3 regions of the Ciceribacter sp. RN22 genome follow, and region 1 is predicted to be linked to each of the others. Evidence: riboswitches for the same ligand, from Rfam matches in the RefSeq annotation. Region 1 holds a riboswitch; each other region holds the start of a gene.
What was found. A riboswitch is a leader RNA that binds a small molecule or an ion and turns the genes downstream of it on or off. The one in region 1 is predicted to bind thiamine pyrophosphate.
Positions count from the first base shown of each region.

Region 2: linked by a shared signal. The riboswitch ahead of thiC (phosphomethylpyrimidine synthase ThiC) and the one ahead of thiD (bifunctional hydroxymethylpyrimidine kinase/phosphomethylpyrimidine kinase) in region 1 are both predicted to bind thiamine pyrophosphate.
Region 3: linked by a shared signal. The riboswitch ahead of thiB (thiamine ABC transporter substrate binding subunit) and the one ahead of thiD (bifunctional hydroxymethylpyrimidine kinase/phosphomethylpyrimidine kinase) in region 1 are both predicted to bind thiamine pyrophosphate.

Region 1 is NZ_JAMXLD010000001.1:303,693-308,654, reverse strand. Features, by position in the region: gene NHF53_RS01520 (peptide chain release factor 3) at 1-163, shown strand, start outside; partial or broken gene NHF53_RS01515 (LysE family translocator) at 168-778, opposite strand; gene NHF53_RS01510 (AraC family transcriptional regulator) at 857-1,657, opposite strand; TPP riboswitch at 1,786-1,882, shown strand; gene thiD (bifunctional hydroxymethylpyrimidine kinase/phosphomethylpyrimidine kinase) at 1,931-2,791, shown strand; gene NHF53_RS01500 (flavin reductase family protein) at 2,804-3,334, opposite strand; gene NHF53_RS01495 (hypothetical protein) at 3,331-3,948, opposite strand; gene NHF53_RS01490 (pirin family protein) at 4,159-4,962, opposite strand, start outside.
Region 2 is NZ_JAMXLD010000002.1:812,965-817,926, forward strand. Features, by position in the region: gene glgP (alpha-glucan family phosphorylase) at 1-1,446, opposite strand, end outside; TPP riboswitch at 1,633-1,764, shown strand; gene thiC (phosphomethylpyrimidine synthase ThiC) at 1,860-3,692, shown strand; gene thiO (glycine oxidase ThiO) at 3,694-4,689, shown strand; gene thiS (sulfur carrier protein ThiS) at 4,686-4,883, shown strand; gene NHF53_RS18880 (thiazole synthase) at 4,885-4,962, shown strand, end outside.
Region 3 is NZ_JAMXLD010000002.1:1,161,051-1,166,012, reverse strand. Features, by position in the region: gene NHF53_RS20475 (ATP-binding cassette domain-containing protein) at 1-640, opposite strand, end outside; gene thiP (thiamine/thiamine pyrophosphate ABC transporter permease ThiP) at 624-2,267, opposite strand; gene thiB (thiamine ABC transporter substrate binding subunit) at 2,272-3,240, opposite strand; TPP riboswitch at 3,340-3,453, opposite strand; gene NHF53_RS20460 (ABC transporter ATP-binding protein/permease) at 3,642-4,962, shown strand, end outside.

The sequences.
Region 1 (4,962 bases):
CGAAAAGTTCATGACCCAGCAGCGGGGCAATATGTGCCGCGACCTCGACGGCGATCCGGTGTTCATGGCGCAGGACGCTTTTTCGCTTCGCTACGAGGCGGAGCGGTACCCTGCCATCAAGATGGTCGCCATCAAGGAATATCACGTCGCCAAGGCGGCGTGAGTTCCTATCGGTCGGCGAGCGCCAGACGTAACCCGAGGACCGCGAAAGCACCGGAAAACGACCGGCGTAGCCACAGCTGCAGCCGAGGCCGGCTGATGACGTGGCGCCGCGTGGCCGCGGCGAAGACGCCATAGCCGATGAAGACCACGAAGGTCAGCACCATGAAGACGCCGGCCAGCACCAGCATGTGCAGGGATGCGTTCGGCGTGTTCGCCGGCACGAATTGCGGCAGGAAGGCGAGAAAGAAAAGCGACAGCTTCGGATTGAGGATGTTGAGGAGCAGGCCGTCGAGGATGATCTTGCTTGCTCCCGATGATGCGCGGGCCGAGGTGACCTGAAGCACACCCTCGTCCCGCCATATGCCCCATGCCATGAAGAGCAGATAGGCGACCCCGAGATACTTGACGCCTGAAAGGCGAGCGCGCTTGCATGAAGGAGGGCGGCAAGACCGGTAATGCTCGCCGCGACATGGGGAATGATGCCGAGCGTGCAGCCGAAGGCCGCGATCACGCTCGCCCGCCAGCCGGCGCCGAGGCCATGGGCAATCGTGTAGATGACGCCGGTGCCGGGCAGAAGGATGATGATCAGCGACGTCATGAGGTATTCAGGGGTCATTGCAGCTCTCCTTGCATGGGAGGGCAAAGCAAACACCGGAACACGGCCGCCGGTCTTGAACAGAATTGCAGCAGGCTTTCAGTGGACGGCCGCGGCATAGGCGCCGGGTGTCACCCCGTATCGCTGCACGAAGGCGCGGGTCATATGACTCTGATCGGCGAAGCCGCTTGTCGCTGCCGCCTCCGCAAGCGGAGAGCCAGCGTCGATGAGGCGTCGTACCATGTCGATCCGCCGCTGGATCTGGTAGGCGTGCGGCGTGAACCCGGTCTGCCTCACGAATGCTCGCAGCAGCTGAAATTTGCTGACGCCGGCTTCCTGCGCCAGTCTTCCGAGAGTTACCGGGCGCGCTGGATCGTCATCCAGCAGTCTTGCAGCGCGTCGGATGCCGGCACTCTTCGTCGCGGCCGCCGTCGCGCGCGGCCGCAACACGGAGGCGACGAGTGCCAGAAGTCCTGTTTCGCCCTCGAGAAACGCCCCGTCGTCTGCCGTCGTCGTGGCAAACAACTGTCGAAAGCGCCCCGCGAGGCGGGCGTCACGGATGACCGGATGTTCGAACTCGAACGTCCCACTGCCGCCGTCGGTGATGTCCAGTGTCGCGGCCGCTATTGTCTCCGGCAGGAGGTAGAGCATCTGCCAGAAACGACCGTGGTCTCCGATCGGTGCGCCGTCGTGCACTTCGCCGGGATTGACGGTGATGATGTCGCCCGGGCCCGCCTCCACCACGCCGCGCCCGCTCAGGGACTTCTGCGCACCCCGGCGGATGATCCCGACACCGAAGGCGTCGTGGGTGTGGCGCGGGAAGCTGTGTTGCGTGTCGGCAGTGACCGCGGTCACGCCGAAAAGCGCAGTGTTCGCAATTTTGAATCGGCCCTTACTCATGCACGCGACGGCTCCGAAATGCTGGCTGGGTGGGCTCTGCCAGCGTCATGCAGAGTGCCAGTTTCGTCTTCCAGCGGCAACCGTCCTGCGACAGTCTGGGTGACAGCCGCGGCGATCTGTGCGACAGAAAGGCGAGACAGGGGCGTCCGCCGGCAGGCGGGCTGAGAAGGACCCTTTGAACCTGAACCAGATCATGCTGGCGGAGGGAGTCGTTTCGGGGCGAGGCCTGCAGTGCCGAAGTCTTGTGACCTCTCCGCCACGGAGAGGCTGAAGATGACCGACATTCACAATATGGCAGGGCGGAGCTCGTCGGCAGCAGCGATTGCCAATGTCCTGTCGATCGCCGGTTCCGATCCGTCCGGCGGTGCCGGCATTCAGGCCGATCTCAAGACCTTCTCCGCGCGCGGTGTCTACGGCATGGCGGTCGTGACCGCCCTGACGGCGCAGAACACCCAAGGCGTGAGCGGCATACACGTCGTGCCGCCGGATTTCGTGGCGGAGCAGATCCGAACGGTCTTCGCCGATATCCGCGTGGATGCCGTCAAGATCGGCATGATCGCCGACGTGGCGATTGCGGGAGCCGTGGCCGATGTCCTTGCTCGTCTTCACGAGGTGCCGGTGGTTCTCGATCCGGTGATGATCGCCAAGGGCGGCGCGTCGCTGCTCACGGATGACGCGGTAGCGGCTCTCACCGGCCGGCTTCTGCCCATCGCGACAGTCATCACCCCCAATCTGCCGGAGGCGGCGGCCCTTCTCGGAGAGCCCGAGGCATGCAATCGGGACGAAATGGCCGGTCAGGCGCTCCGCCTCATGCGGTTTGGCGCGAAAGCGGTGCTGGTCAAGGGGGGACACCTTCCGGGAGCCGACAGTCCCGATGTGCTCGCGTCTGCCGCGGGTCTTACCTGGTTCGAGGCGCCACGCGTTGCGACCCGCAACACGCACGGTACCGGCTGCACGCTGTCGAGCGCGATCGCCGCCGAGCTTGCCAAGGGAGCGTTGCCGGAAGAGGCCGTCGCTGTCGCAAAGGCCTACGTCGCCGGAGCGATCAATGCCGCGGACGCCCTGAACGTCGGCTCCGGGCACGGGCCGGTGCACCACTTTCATGCGCTCTGGAGAGACGAAGGCGCACCGTAACCAGTTAGCCCGTCAGGGCATCCGAGAGTCGAGCGTGATTTCCTCGCCGTCGACGGCGAATGTGCCGTAGCCGCGATGATGAATGGTCCGCGGCGCCGTTTGGGCGGGGTCATACCACGCCTTCACCACCTCCAGGACGAACAGATTGTAGCGTGCGACGAATCCCTGATCGCCTACGCGGCATTCGAGGTTGGCGAAGCACTCGCCGATGAGCGGCGCACGCACTTCCTCGGCGGGCAGGGGCGTCAGACCGATCGTCGCAAACTTGTCGGTGTCCCGGCCGGAGCAGTTGCCGACTGCCACAACCTTTTCGACGAGTTCGACGGTCGGGATGGCGATCACGCATTCGCCGGTTTGCTGGAGCGCATGAAAGCTGTGATCGGCAGCACTGACGATGCAGGCGATCATCGGCGGAGTGAATTCCATCATCATGTGCCACGACATGGTCATGACGTTGGGCCGGCCGCCTTCCGAGGTCGTCAAGAGGACGACCGGGCCGGGTTCGATGAGCTGGTAGACCTTGGAAAGCGGAAATTCCTTCATGACCGCGGTCCTTCCTTCGATGACTGTTGTCCCTTTCTCTGAGCGTCGAGCCAGGCGCGATAGGATTGCGCGTCGCCATAGTCGAAGAAGCGGTTGAAGTGTTCGTGCGGATCGACGGCCCGGCGGGCGTGCTTGACAGGGCACCAGAAGGCCTCGGTACGGCCAGCGATCTCGCGGGCGTAGGCGATTACCCCATTTGCATAGCCGCAATAGATGCAGTTGAGTTTCTCGATGCCGTTGAGATAGGCGAGGTGGTGCCGGTCGATGATGACATGGTCGCTCCTCCTGACCCGCGGAATGCCGTAGGCGCGGAAGCAGATGTGCTGGTAGATCGTCACCGAGAGATCAAGAAAGACGAGCGGCACGATGAGTGCGTAGATCATCGGCGCCGTCAGGACATAGGCGACATGGGCGCGGGTGATGTAGGGCCAGAGGTTGATGCGATAGCGGGACTGGAACTCGCGGACATCCCGTTCGAAGCGTACCTTGCCGCGCTGCAGGCGGTAGCGGAAATGCTCGCGCTGGGCCTTGAGCTGGCGTTCGATCTCCGCCTCGAACTCGAGCCGTGTTGCCCTCAGGCGCTCTTCGATCTCTTCAAGGACATTCCTCTCCACGCGCCTGTTCCTTTCCCTGTCCGGGCTCCGCGGACTTCAGAGGATAGCGGTTGCATTTCGGGCGGAAGGAACGGCACGCCGGTTTCCGCACGCGCTTCTGACGAGCAGCCGAGAGGAGACTAGGCCTTGCCGGAGGGGCTGTCGATGGCGAACGATAAGAACGCCGGACCCGGCTGCTCCGGCGTTCTCGTTCCGATCGTTTGGTTGCCTTCAGTGATCGGCTTTGATGAAAGTGCCGTTCTGCAGGTCGCGCATCGCCTGCATCAGTTCCTCGCGGGTGTTCATGACGATCGGTCCGTGCCAGGCGACCGGCTCGCGGATCGGCTTGCCCGTGACGAGAAGGAAGCGGATACCCTCTTCGCCGGCCTGCACCGTGACCTCGTCGCCGGTGTCGAAGACGACGAGCGTGCGGTTGCCGGAAAGGTCGCGGATGTTGAGTTCCTGCCCCTGGTACTCCTTCTCCACCTTCACGCCGAAGGGCTTCGAGGCATCGCGGAAGGTGCCGGAGCCGGCGAAGATATAAGCGAAGGCCGACCGATAGGTATCGACCGGGAAGCTCTTCCGTTTGCCCGGCGGAACCGAGATGTCGAGATAGACGGGCTCGGCGGCAATGCCGTCGACGGGACCGGTCTTACCCCAGAAGTCTCCGGTGATGACGCGGACTGCGGTGCCGTCATCGTCGACGATCAAGGGAATGTCCGCGCTCTTGACGTCCTGATAGCGCGGTGCCGTCATCTTCAGCGACGACGGCAGGTTCGCCCAGAGCTGGAAACCGTGCATTCTGCCGGCAAAGTCGCCTTTCGGCATTTCCTGGTGCATGATGCCGCTTCCCGCCGTCATCCACTGCACGTCACCGGCACCGAGCAGGCCCTGATTGCCGAGGCTGTCGCCGTGCTCGACGGTGCCGGCCAGGACGTAGGTGATGGTCTCGATGCCGCGATGGGGATGCCACGGAAAGCCGCGGAGGTAGTCCGACGGATTGTCGTTGCGGAAATCATCCATCATCAGGAAGGG
Region 2 (4,962 bases), on a different contig from region 1:
CGCATCGATCTCGCTCTCCGGCGCACCGTCCTCGGCAAGTTGCCGGGCACAGCGGTTGCGGACCTGTTCGACGAGCTGCCTGCGGCCGTCCGTCCTCATCTGCCAGATTCGTGCCGGCGGAACATCCCGTATGACCGCCTCGTGGCCGGTGAGATCACCCCGCCAGCGATCCTTGCCGACGACTTCGGTCCAGAACGTATCGGCCGCCGCCGAGTCCCAGGTCGGGACATGGACACCGTTCGTCACATGGCCGACCGGAACTTCGGTCAGCGGCCAACGGGGAAACAGGGGCCTGAAGACCGACTTGCTCACCTGTTCGTGGGGGGCACTGACCCCGGTCACGGCACCGCTCGCGCGGACTGCAAGGTAGGCCATGTTGAACGGTTCGGAGACATCCCGGGGATCGCTTCGGCCAAGCGCGAGAAACTCCTCCGTCGAAATTCCGAGTTCCTTTTCGGCATAGCGACGGAAGAACCGAGCAATCATATCGGGAGGAAACCGGTCGACACCTTCGGTGACGGCCGTATGGGTGGTGAAGAGGTTGCCGGCGCGCGTGGCAAGCAGCGCCTCGGCGAAGGGAACACCATGGTCCTGCATGAAGAAGCGAGCCCTCTCCAGGGTCGCAAAGGCGACGTGCCCCTCGTTGAGATGACAAATCTCGGGGTTGAGACCGATCGCCCTCAAGAGCCGCCACCCGCCGATGCCGAGGACCATTTCCTGCTTCAGGCGCGTTTCCGGTCCGTCGCCGTAGAGCTCGCTGGTAATGCATCGGTAGGCCGGCGGGTTGGCTGGATCGTTGAGGTCTAGCAGGAAAAGTTTGGTTCGCCCGACCTGCACCTCCCAGGTTCGCACCCAGAGCCTGTAGCCGGGCAGTTCCAGCTCCAGCCGCAGCCACTCGCCGCTCGGCTCGCGCAGCGGCCTGAGCGGCAGCTGGTCCGGCTCGTTAACCGGATAGAGCGCCTCCTGCCGGCCGTCCGGCGTGATCGACTGGCGGAAGTATCCTCGGGCGTAGAGAAGTCCCACCCCGACCACCGGCACGCCGAGATCGCTCGCCGCCTTCAACTGGTCCCCGGCAACGTTTCCAAGCCCACCGGAATAGAGCGGCAGCGCTTCGTCGAGCATGAACTCGGCACTGAAATAGGCGACAGTGCGCAGGCCACTGTCCGGATGGGCTTCCTGGAACCACCCCGGCGCCAGCCGCAGCCGGCGCGATTCCGCAAGCTGAGTGTCGAGATTGGCCGAGAACTCCGGATCGGCCAGGAGTGCGCGGATCCGGTCGCGCGAGACCGTGCGCAGGATCGTCCATGGATTGCGGGTAAGCGCCCACATCTCGGCGTCGAGCGCCCGCCAGATCGTGTCGGTCGCGTGGCTCCACGACCACCTGACATCGAGAGCGAGCTCGCGCAGGGCATCGAATGCTTCCTTGAATTCCGTCTGGTTGTGCACCCTTCCCTCCACTTCCCCCGTGAAGGCGACATGTCGATCGCCGCGTCGGCAAGGTCGATCGCCCGCGGGATTGTAGCAGCATTCTCGAATTCGGCTATCCCGTTGGAGTTTAAGGTAATCGCAGAGCATTCAAGCTTGGTCGGAGCTTGCCGATTGACAATGCCCGGCAAGCAGCCTTAGCATTCGCCCATTCACCAGGGGGGTCCCGCCAAGGGGCTGAGATACTGCTGGGCGATCCCGGACAAGGGCAAGCAGCGCAGTGACCCGTTGAACCTGATCCAGTTCATACTGGCGTAGGGACGGTGCGAGCGCTGGCGTTGCGGGAATCCCGGCCCGGGATCTGTGCCGAGCGTTTTTCCATCATTCCAACACTGGAACTGGGTCTCCAAACGTCAAACCTTGGAGCCTCAACCATGAATATTGCCGCAACCAGACCGATACCGCAGGTGACGACCGGCCCCCTGCCCGCATCCCGCAAGATCCACATCGAGGGAGAGCGCCACGGCGACATCCGCGTGCCGATGCGTGAGGTCGCCCTGCATCCGACCTCGGGCGAGCCGCCTGTCGTCCTCTACGATTCCTCCGGTCCCTACACCGATCCTACCGCCGGCATCGACATCAAGTCCGGCCTGCCGCGGCTGCGCGAGCGCTGGATCGCCGCTCGCGGTGACGCCGACATCTATGCGGGCAGACACGTGTTGCCGGAAGATAACGGCTTTGCCTCCGGCGAGCGGCTGGTGCCGGAATTTCCGGTCCGCAACACGCCCCGGAGAGCGAACAACGGCAAGGCGGTGACGCAGCTCGCCTATGCGCGCGCCGGCATCATCACGCCGGAAATGGAATTCGTCGCCATCCGCGAGAACCTCGGTCGCAAGGCGGCGAAAGAGGCTATGACCCGTGATGGTGAGAGCTTCGGCGCCCACATTCCCGACCACGTGACGCCGGAATTCGTCCGCCAGGAAATCGCCGCCGGCCGGGCGATCATCCCCGCCAACATCAACCACCCGGAAAGCGAGCCGATGATCATCGGCCGGAACTTCCTCGTGAAGATCAACGCCAATATCGGCAACTCCGCCGTCACCTCCTCGATGGAGGAGGAGGTCGAGAAGATGGTCTGGGCGATCCGCTGGGGCGCCGACACTGTCATGGACCTCTCGACCGGCCGCAACATCCACAACATCCGCGAATGGATCATCCGCAATTCGCCGGTTCCGATCGGAACCGTGCCGCTCTACCAGGCGCTCGAAAAGGTCGGCGGCATCGCCGAGGACCTGACCTGGGAGCTCTACCGCGACACGCTGATCGAGCAGGCCGAACAGGGGGTCGACTATTTCACCATCCATGCCGGCGTCCGCCTCCACTACATCCCGCTCACCGTCAGCCGCGTCACCGGCATCGTCTCGCGCGGCGGCTCGATCATGGCAAAGTGGTGCCTGCATCACCACAGGGAGAGCTTCCTCTACGAGCATTTCGAGGAAATCTGCGACATCGCCCGCGCCTATGACGTCTCCTTCTCGCTCGGCGACGGCCTGCGCCCCGGATCGATCGCCGACGCCAACGACGCCGCCCAGTTCGCCGAACTGGAAACGCTGGGAGAACTCACTGAGATCGCCTGGGCGAAGGATTGCCAGGTGATGATTGAAGGCCCCGGCCATGTTCCCATGCACAAGATCAAGGAGAACATGGACAAGCAGCTGAAAACCTGCGGCGAGGCGCCGTTCTACACCCTCGGCCCGCTGACCACCGACATCGCGCCGGGCTACGACCACATCACGTCGGGCATCGGTGCGGCGATGATCGGCTGGTTCGGCACCGCCATGCTCTGCTACGTCACGCCCAAGGAGCATCTGGGGCTTCCCGACCGCAACGACGTGAAGGTGGGCGTCATCACCTACAAGATCGCCGCCCACGCCGCCGACCTCGCCAAGGGCCACCCCGCCGCGCAGGTCCGCGACGATGCGCTTTCCCGCGCCCGCTTCGAGTTCCGCTGGGAGGACCAGTTCAACCTCTCCCTCGATCCCGATACCGCACGCTCCATGCATGACGAGACCCTGCCGAAGGAAGCCCACAAGGTCGCCCATTTCTGTTCGATGTGTGGCCCGAAGTTTTGCTCCATGCGCATCTCCCATGATCTGAGGGCAGAGGCGCAGAAGGAGGGGCTGGAAGCGATGGCGGCGAAATACCGCCAGGGTGGCGATCTCTACATGCCGGTCGCGGACGCGACCGAAACACAGCCGGGAGAGTGAGATGACGGTTCTGATCAAGGGGGCCGGCGTCGCCGGCCTCGCCGCTGCCTTCGAGCTTTCCCGCCGCGGCATCACCGTCGAGGTGATGGATGCCGCCGAGACGGTCGGCACGGGTGCCTCCACCTATGCCGGCGGCATGCTCGCCCCCTACTGCGAACGCGAGGCGGCCGAGGAAGCTGTCCTGACCCTCGGCCTACCCTCCCCCGACTGGTGGGCGGAGGCCGTCCCCGGCGAAGTCTCCCGCAAGGGGACGCTGGTCATCGCCGCCGGCCGCGACAGCGTCGAGCTCGACCGCTTCGCCTCCCGCACGCGGGGATACGAATGGGTCGGCGGAAACACGATCGGTGAGCTCGAACCGGATCTCGCCGGCCGCTTCGATCGTGCGCTGTTCTTCCCCGAAGAAGCCCATCTCGACCCACGCAAGGCGATGGCCGGGCTCTATGAGACACTGGTCGAAAAGGGCGTGCGCTTCCACCTCGGCAGCACCGAACCGCCAGCAGACACGGCCTTCTCGGCGGTCGTCGAATGCACCGGCGCGGCGGCAATCGGCTCCACGCCCGGCCTTCGCGGCGTGCGCGGCGAGATGCTTTTCCTCGAAACCGCCGAGATCTCCCTCTCGCGACCCGTCCGCCTGCTCCATCCCCGCCACCCGCTCTACATCGTGCCGCGCGAGGACCATCGCTTCATGGTCGGGGCGACGATGATCGAGACGGACGACGACGGTCCGATCACCGCGCGCTCGGTGATGGAGTTCCTCAACGCCGCCTACGCCGTGCACCCGGCCTTCGGCGAGGCGCGTCTCGTGGAGACCGGTGTCGGCGTCCGCCCCGCCTTCGCCGACAACCTGCCGCGCGTGCTTGAGCAAGAGGACGGCTTTTCGATCGCCGGCATGCACCGCCACGGTTTCCTGCTCGCCCCCGCGATGGCGCAGCAACTGGCGGACCGGATTTGTGCCGGCGGACATGAACAGCTCTACGCACAGGGAGCCCTGCAATGACCTATATCGTGAACGGCGAAACCGTCGAAAGCGGTGCCGCAACGCTCGCCGACCTCCTCACTGTCCTCGAATACGAAGGCGAATGGCTGGCGACCGCCGTCAACGGCGAGCTCATCCACCGTGAGGATCGTCCCGCCTGTCGGCTCTCCGACGGCGACCGGATCGAGGTCCTCTCGCCGATGCAGGGAGGCTAAGATGCTGGAACTCTACGGAACGCAGATCTCCTCCCGCCTCCTCCTTGGCACGGCACGCTATCCTTCTCCCGCCGTCCTC
Region 3 (4,962 bases), on a different contig from region 1:
TTCTTCCCTGATCCACGAAGAGCACATGCTCCGCAAGACGTGCCACCTCATCCGCGTCATGGGTGATGACCATCACCGTGTTGCGCGTTTCGCGATGTAGCTCTTCGAGAAGGTCTGCCATGGCCGATCGCAATCCCGGATCCAGGGCTGCGAAGGGCTCGTCCAACAACAGCAGCGGTTTGCGCCGCACGAGCGCTCTCGCAAACGCAGCGCGCTGACGCTCCCCACCGGAGAGCGTCGAGGGAAGACGGCACTCAAAGCCCGCGAGCCCAACGCGCTTCAGTGCCGTCGAGACCATCGCACGCTCGTCGGCACCGAGGTGGAGACCCGGGTTGATGCCAAGACCGACATTCGTGAACAAATCGAGATGGGCAAAGAGATTGTTGTCCTGAAACACCAAGGAAACCGGACGATCGGCCGGCGGAAGGCCGCCGACGTCCCTCCCTTCGATCAGTAGCCGACCTTGATCCAGTGTTTCGAACCCGGCGATGAGGTTGAGCAGAGTCGACTTTCCGGAGCCGGAGGGTCCGGCGACTGCGGTGATCGCTCCCTTGGGAATTCGGCAATCGAACCAAAAGTCCTGTGCCCCGAGTTGGAGCCGGACATCCTCCAGGACAACGGCATCAGATTCGTCCGGCATTCTCGACGTTATCCTTCCGGGGCGGTTCGCCGGTGGTGCCGGCGAGGGTTAAGAGCAGGCAAATCAGGCCGAGAATCAGAGCGAGCCCGTCGGCATCGTTAGTCCGGTAGTGCCCCATGCGACTGTAGATCAGCCACGGCAAGGTCGTTACTTTTTCCGAGCCGAACAAGGCCACGGCTCCGAGGTCGCCGAGCGAAAGCGCCATGGCGAAGGAGAGACCTGTCAGTAATGGCTTCTTGAGCGGTGGCCAGTCGACGAGCCACAACTTCGAGAAACCGCCGATGCCCAGGCTAAGGACCAGACGCTCCGTTGCCGCGCGATGGTTTGCCAGAGCCGGCTTCACGACCCGCATGACGAAGGGCAAGGCCATCAACGCATTGATCCCAACAACGACCGCCGGTGCAAAGCTCGCGATGTCGCCCATCGATCTTAGCGCCATGAACCAACCCGTCGCGAGTACAATGGTCGGGACGAGCAGTACGAGGGATGACACACCGGCCAGCAGCACCGAGACGCCGTTCATCACCGGAGCAGGGCGCCGCAGAAGACCGATCACCGTCTGTGCATGGATTGTCGCCAGCGCGAGCGCGAGTGCCGTCAGCGCCGAGCCGAGCGCGATTGCCATGCTTGTCACCGCTGCCCGCAGAAACGCCTCCTCGCTGAGAAGCCTGAGGAGGTCGGCCTTCAGGCCGGAGAGAACGACAGAGCCGAGCGGGAGACCGAGGAACAACATAGCGGCGGTAAGCACCGCCCCGTCTGAAAGACGCACAGTAAGGCTCGCGCTGTCGAACCGTCGCGACGGACGGCCAAGTGTCTGCCCGTGTCCCTCCGGCGCCGGAAAAAGGGCCATCGCCACCAGAACCAGGGCCGTAACGGCGATCTGCAGGAAGGCCAACGAAACCGCCCGCTCCGGATCGAAATCGAACCGCAGGGCCTGGTAGATCGCCACTTCGAGGGTCGTGGCGGCGGGACCTCCCCCGAGAATGAGGACAAGCGTGAAGCTGGTGGCGCAAAGCATGAAAACGAGGCCGGCGATGCCGGGGATGAGCGGGCGGAGCGCAGGCCATTCGATGAAACGGAAGACCGCTCGTGGCTTCATGCCAAGCGTCGCACTCATCAACCAATATTCGGACGGCAAGCGCTCCAGTCCGGCAAGCATCAGGCGCGCGGCGAGCGGCAGATTGAAGAAGACATGCGCGAGCAAGATGCCGCCGAGACCGTAAATGCTGACCGGCTCCGCCTTGCCAAGGAAGAGCAGTCCGTCGTTGACCAGTCCCTGTCGACCCCAGATGCCGATCAGTCCGAGCGCGCCGATCAGCACCGGGAGTCCCATCGGCACAGCCATAAGCCGGACAAGCCACAGCCGTCCGGGAAAGCGCGTCTGGCGGGCGAGCGATCTTGCAACCGGAATGGCCAGCATTACCGAGAGTACCGTCGAGAGCGCTGCCTGCAACAAGGTGAAGCGCAGCACGGACAGGAGTAGCCGATCTGAGAAAAGAACCGCCAAGCCGCCGCTCCCGCCGTAGCGGAGCAGCGACAGGATCGCGACGCCGACAAACGCCCCTATGGCTGCAAGGCTGAATGCCCCGCCAAGAAAACCCGTCAAGCGTTGTCGTCGTACCAACATCTCGCTACTCGAGCGTCATTGCCGTGAGCCATTCGTCGATCCAGGCCTTCCGGTTGGCCGCGACCTCCTCCGGCGACATCAGGAATGTCCTGGAGGGATTGACGAGCTTTCCGAATGCCTCCGGCAGCGGTTCCGAGGTTGGCGCGGCGGGCATCATCCAGTTGTTGGTCGGGATGGTGTCCTGAAAACCGGGTGTCAGCACGAACTTCAGGAAGTCTCTCGCGAGGTCCTTTTGGGGCGCATTCTTGAGCATGCCGGCGACTTCAATCTGGATATAGTGGCCTTCGGAGAAGGCGGCAGCCTGGTAGCGGTCGGTTTCCTCGGCGATCATGTGGTAGGCGGGTGATGTCGTGTAGGACAGCACCATCGGCACCTCGCCCTTGGTGAAAAGTCCATAGGCCTCCGACCAGCCGGGTGTCACGGTCAAGACGCGCCGCTTCAATTTCTGCCAGGCGGCCGGCGCGTCATCACCGTAGACAGACTTCACCCAGAGCAGAAAACCGAGCCCCGGCGTCGACGTGCGGGGATCCTCGATCACGATCTTCTGCGAAGGATCCCCTTCCACGAGTTCCTTCATGCTCTTCGGCGGGGTCTTCAGCGCCTGCGTGTCGTACACGACGGCAAAATGACCATAATCGTACGGGATGAAGGTATCGTCGGAGAAGCCGCCGGGAACCTCGACTGCTGACGTGTCGACGCCGTGGACGTCGAAAAACCCGGTCTGCTTCGCCTCGGCAACGAGATTGGTATCGAGCCCCAGGATGATGTCGGCCTTGCTCGTATCTCCTTCGAGCTTCAGGCGCGTGAGCAGAGCCACACCATCGGCGACCCCAACAAAGTCCACCTTGCACTCGCAGGTCTTTTCAAAAGCCTCCTTGACCTTTGGCCCCGGCCCCCACTCGGAGATGAAGCTCTCGTAGGTGTAGATCGTCAACGTCTTGTCCGCAGCCGACACGGGAACAGTCGACAGCATGACGATTGCGGCCGCCGCAGCCAAAGCTCGGCCGGGAAAAACAGATATCGTGGCTCGCATAAGCGCCCCTCCTTTGAATTGGTCTTCCGGGAAAAGGGCGTCTGTTACGCGTCTAATCCCTCCGCCGGTCCTAGCCGGATCAGGTTCCGCGGGTTGGTGTTCACCTCTCAGCCTCCGGTTCCTGACGACCCCTTGGCACCCCGTTAGAGCAAGGCAGAAATAGCGCGACGTTTTGCGCCACGCAAGCATGGGACGGCTTGCGACCAGAACGCCTGGCTTCAACGGGACGGTGACGCTTGCCCTTTCTGCCTTTTTCATGCCACAGCAATCGGCTTATCAACCGATCGGCAAGTTGCTTGGCCCTATTATCCGGCCACCTGGTGCGCGGAAGAGCCTGACCCATGACCAATGCAGAGCCACTAGAGCAGTCTGGAACCGCGGCGGCGAGTTACGAGATCGGCTTCAAACGACAGATTACAATTGCCGTAGCGTCGTTCTGGGAATCGCCGGTTCGCAATCGTATCGTTCTCGTCGCGGCAGCCTTGCTGGCAATCATTCTGCTGACCGCTTACGGCCAGATCCTTCTGAACAGATGGAACGCGCCTTTCTACAATTCGCTGGAACGCCGAGATTTGCCGGAATTCATCGTCCAGCTGAAGAATTTTGCATTCATCGCCGGGTTCCTTCTTCTGCTCAACGTCGTGCAGACATGGCTCAATCAGATGGCTGCGCTCTACATGCGAGAAGGTCTGTCACGCGACGTTGTCGACCAGTGGCTGACAGACCGGCGAGCGTATCGGCTTTCGCTTTCCAGTCCTCTCGGCGTCAATCCCGATCAGCGGCTGCACGAGGATGCACGCAAGCTTTCCGAGATGACCACTTCGCTCACGATTGGCCTCGTCCAGGCGACGATCTTGCTGATCAGTTTCATCGGCGTGCTCTGGCAACTATCGAGTGGCTTCGTCTTTCATTTCGGCGATACAAGCTTCTCGATCCCCGGCTACATGGTCTGGGGAGCGATCTTCTATGCCAGCATTGCGTCTCTGGCCAGCAACCTTGTCGGTTTTCGGCTGACGCGCATCAATGCCGAACGGTACGCCCGTGAAGCCGACCTGCGCTTCTCGCTGATGCGCACCAACGAGAATCTCGAAGCGATAGCACTTGCGCGCGGCGACGAAACCCAGCGCCAGCGCATCCACACCAAGATCGACGATGTCATAGGCCTGATCCGCCAACTCGCGATAGCTCTCACCAACCTCACCTGGGTTACCGCGGGCTTCGGCTGGCTCGCTCTGGTCGTCCCGACGTTGATCGCGTCTCCGGCCTATTTTGCCGGAACCATGAGCTTCGGAGAATTGATGATGTCGGCAGCCGCCTTCAATCAGGTCCACTCGGCCCTGCGTTGGTACGTCAACAATTTCGACTCCATTGCGGACTGGAAAGCGACGCTCCTGCGCGTCATGAGCTTCAGGGCTGCGCTCGTTGACATGGATGACTACCATCCCAAAGGCAGCGAGGTCCTGCTCGAGCGTGGCGCGACGGAACAGCTCGCGTTCAAGAACGTGACGATCTGCGCGAAACCGAATGGCAACAGCTGCGATCACGCCTTTCGTTTGCGCGAACCGGATCCAGTCATCGGAGCCGGCGAAAGGGTGATGATCAACGGCGACCAGGGCATTAACCGGAAGCTGCTCTTCGATGCGCTTGCCGGACTTTGGCCGT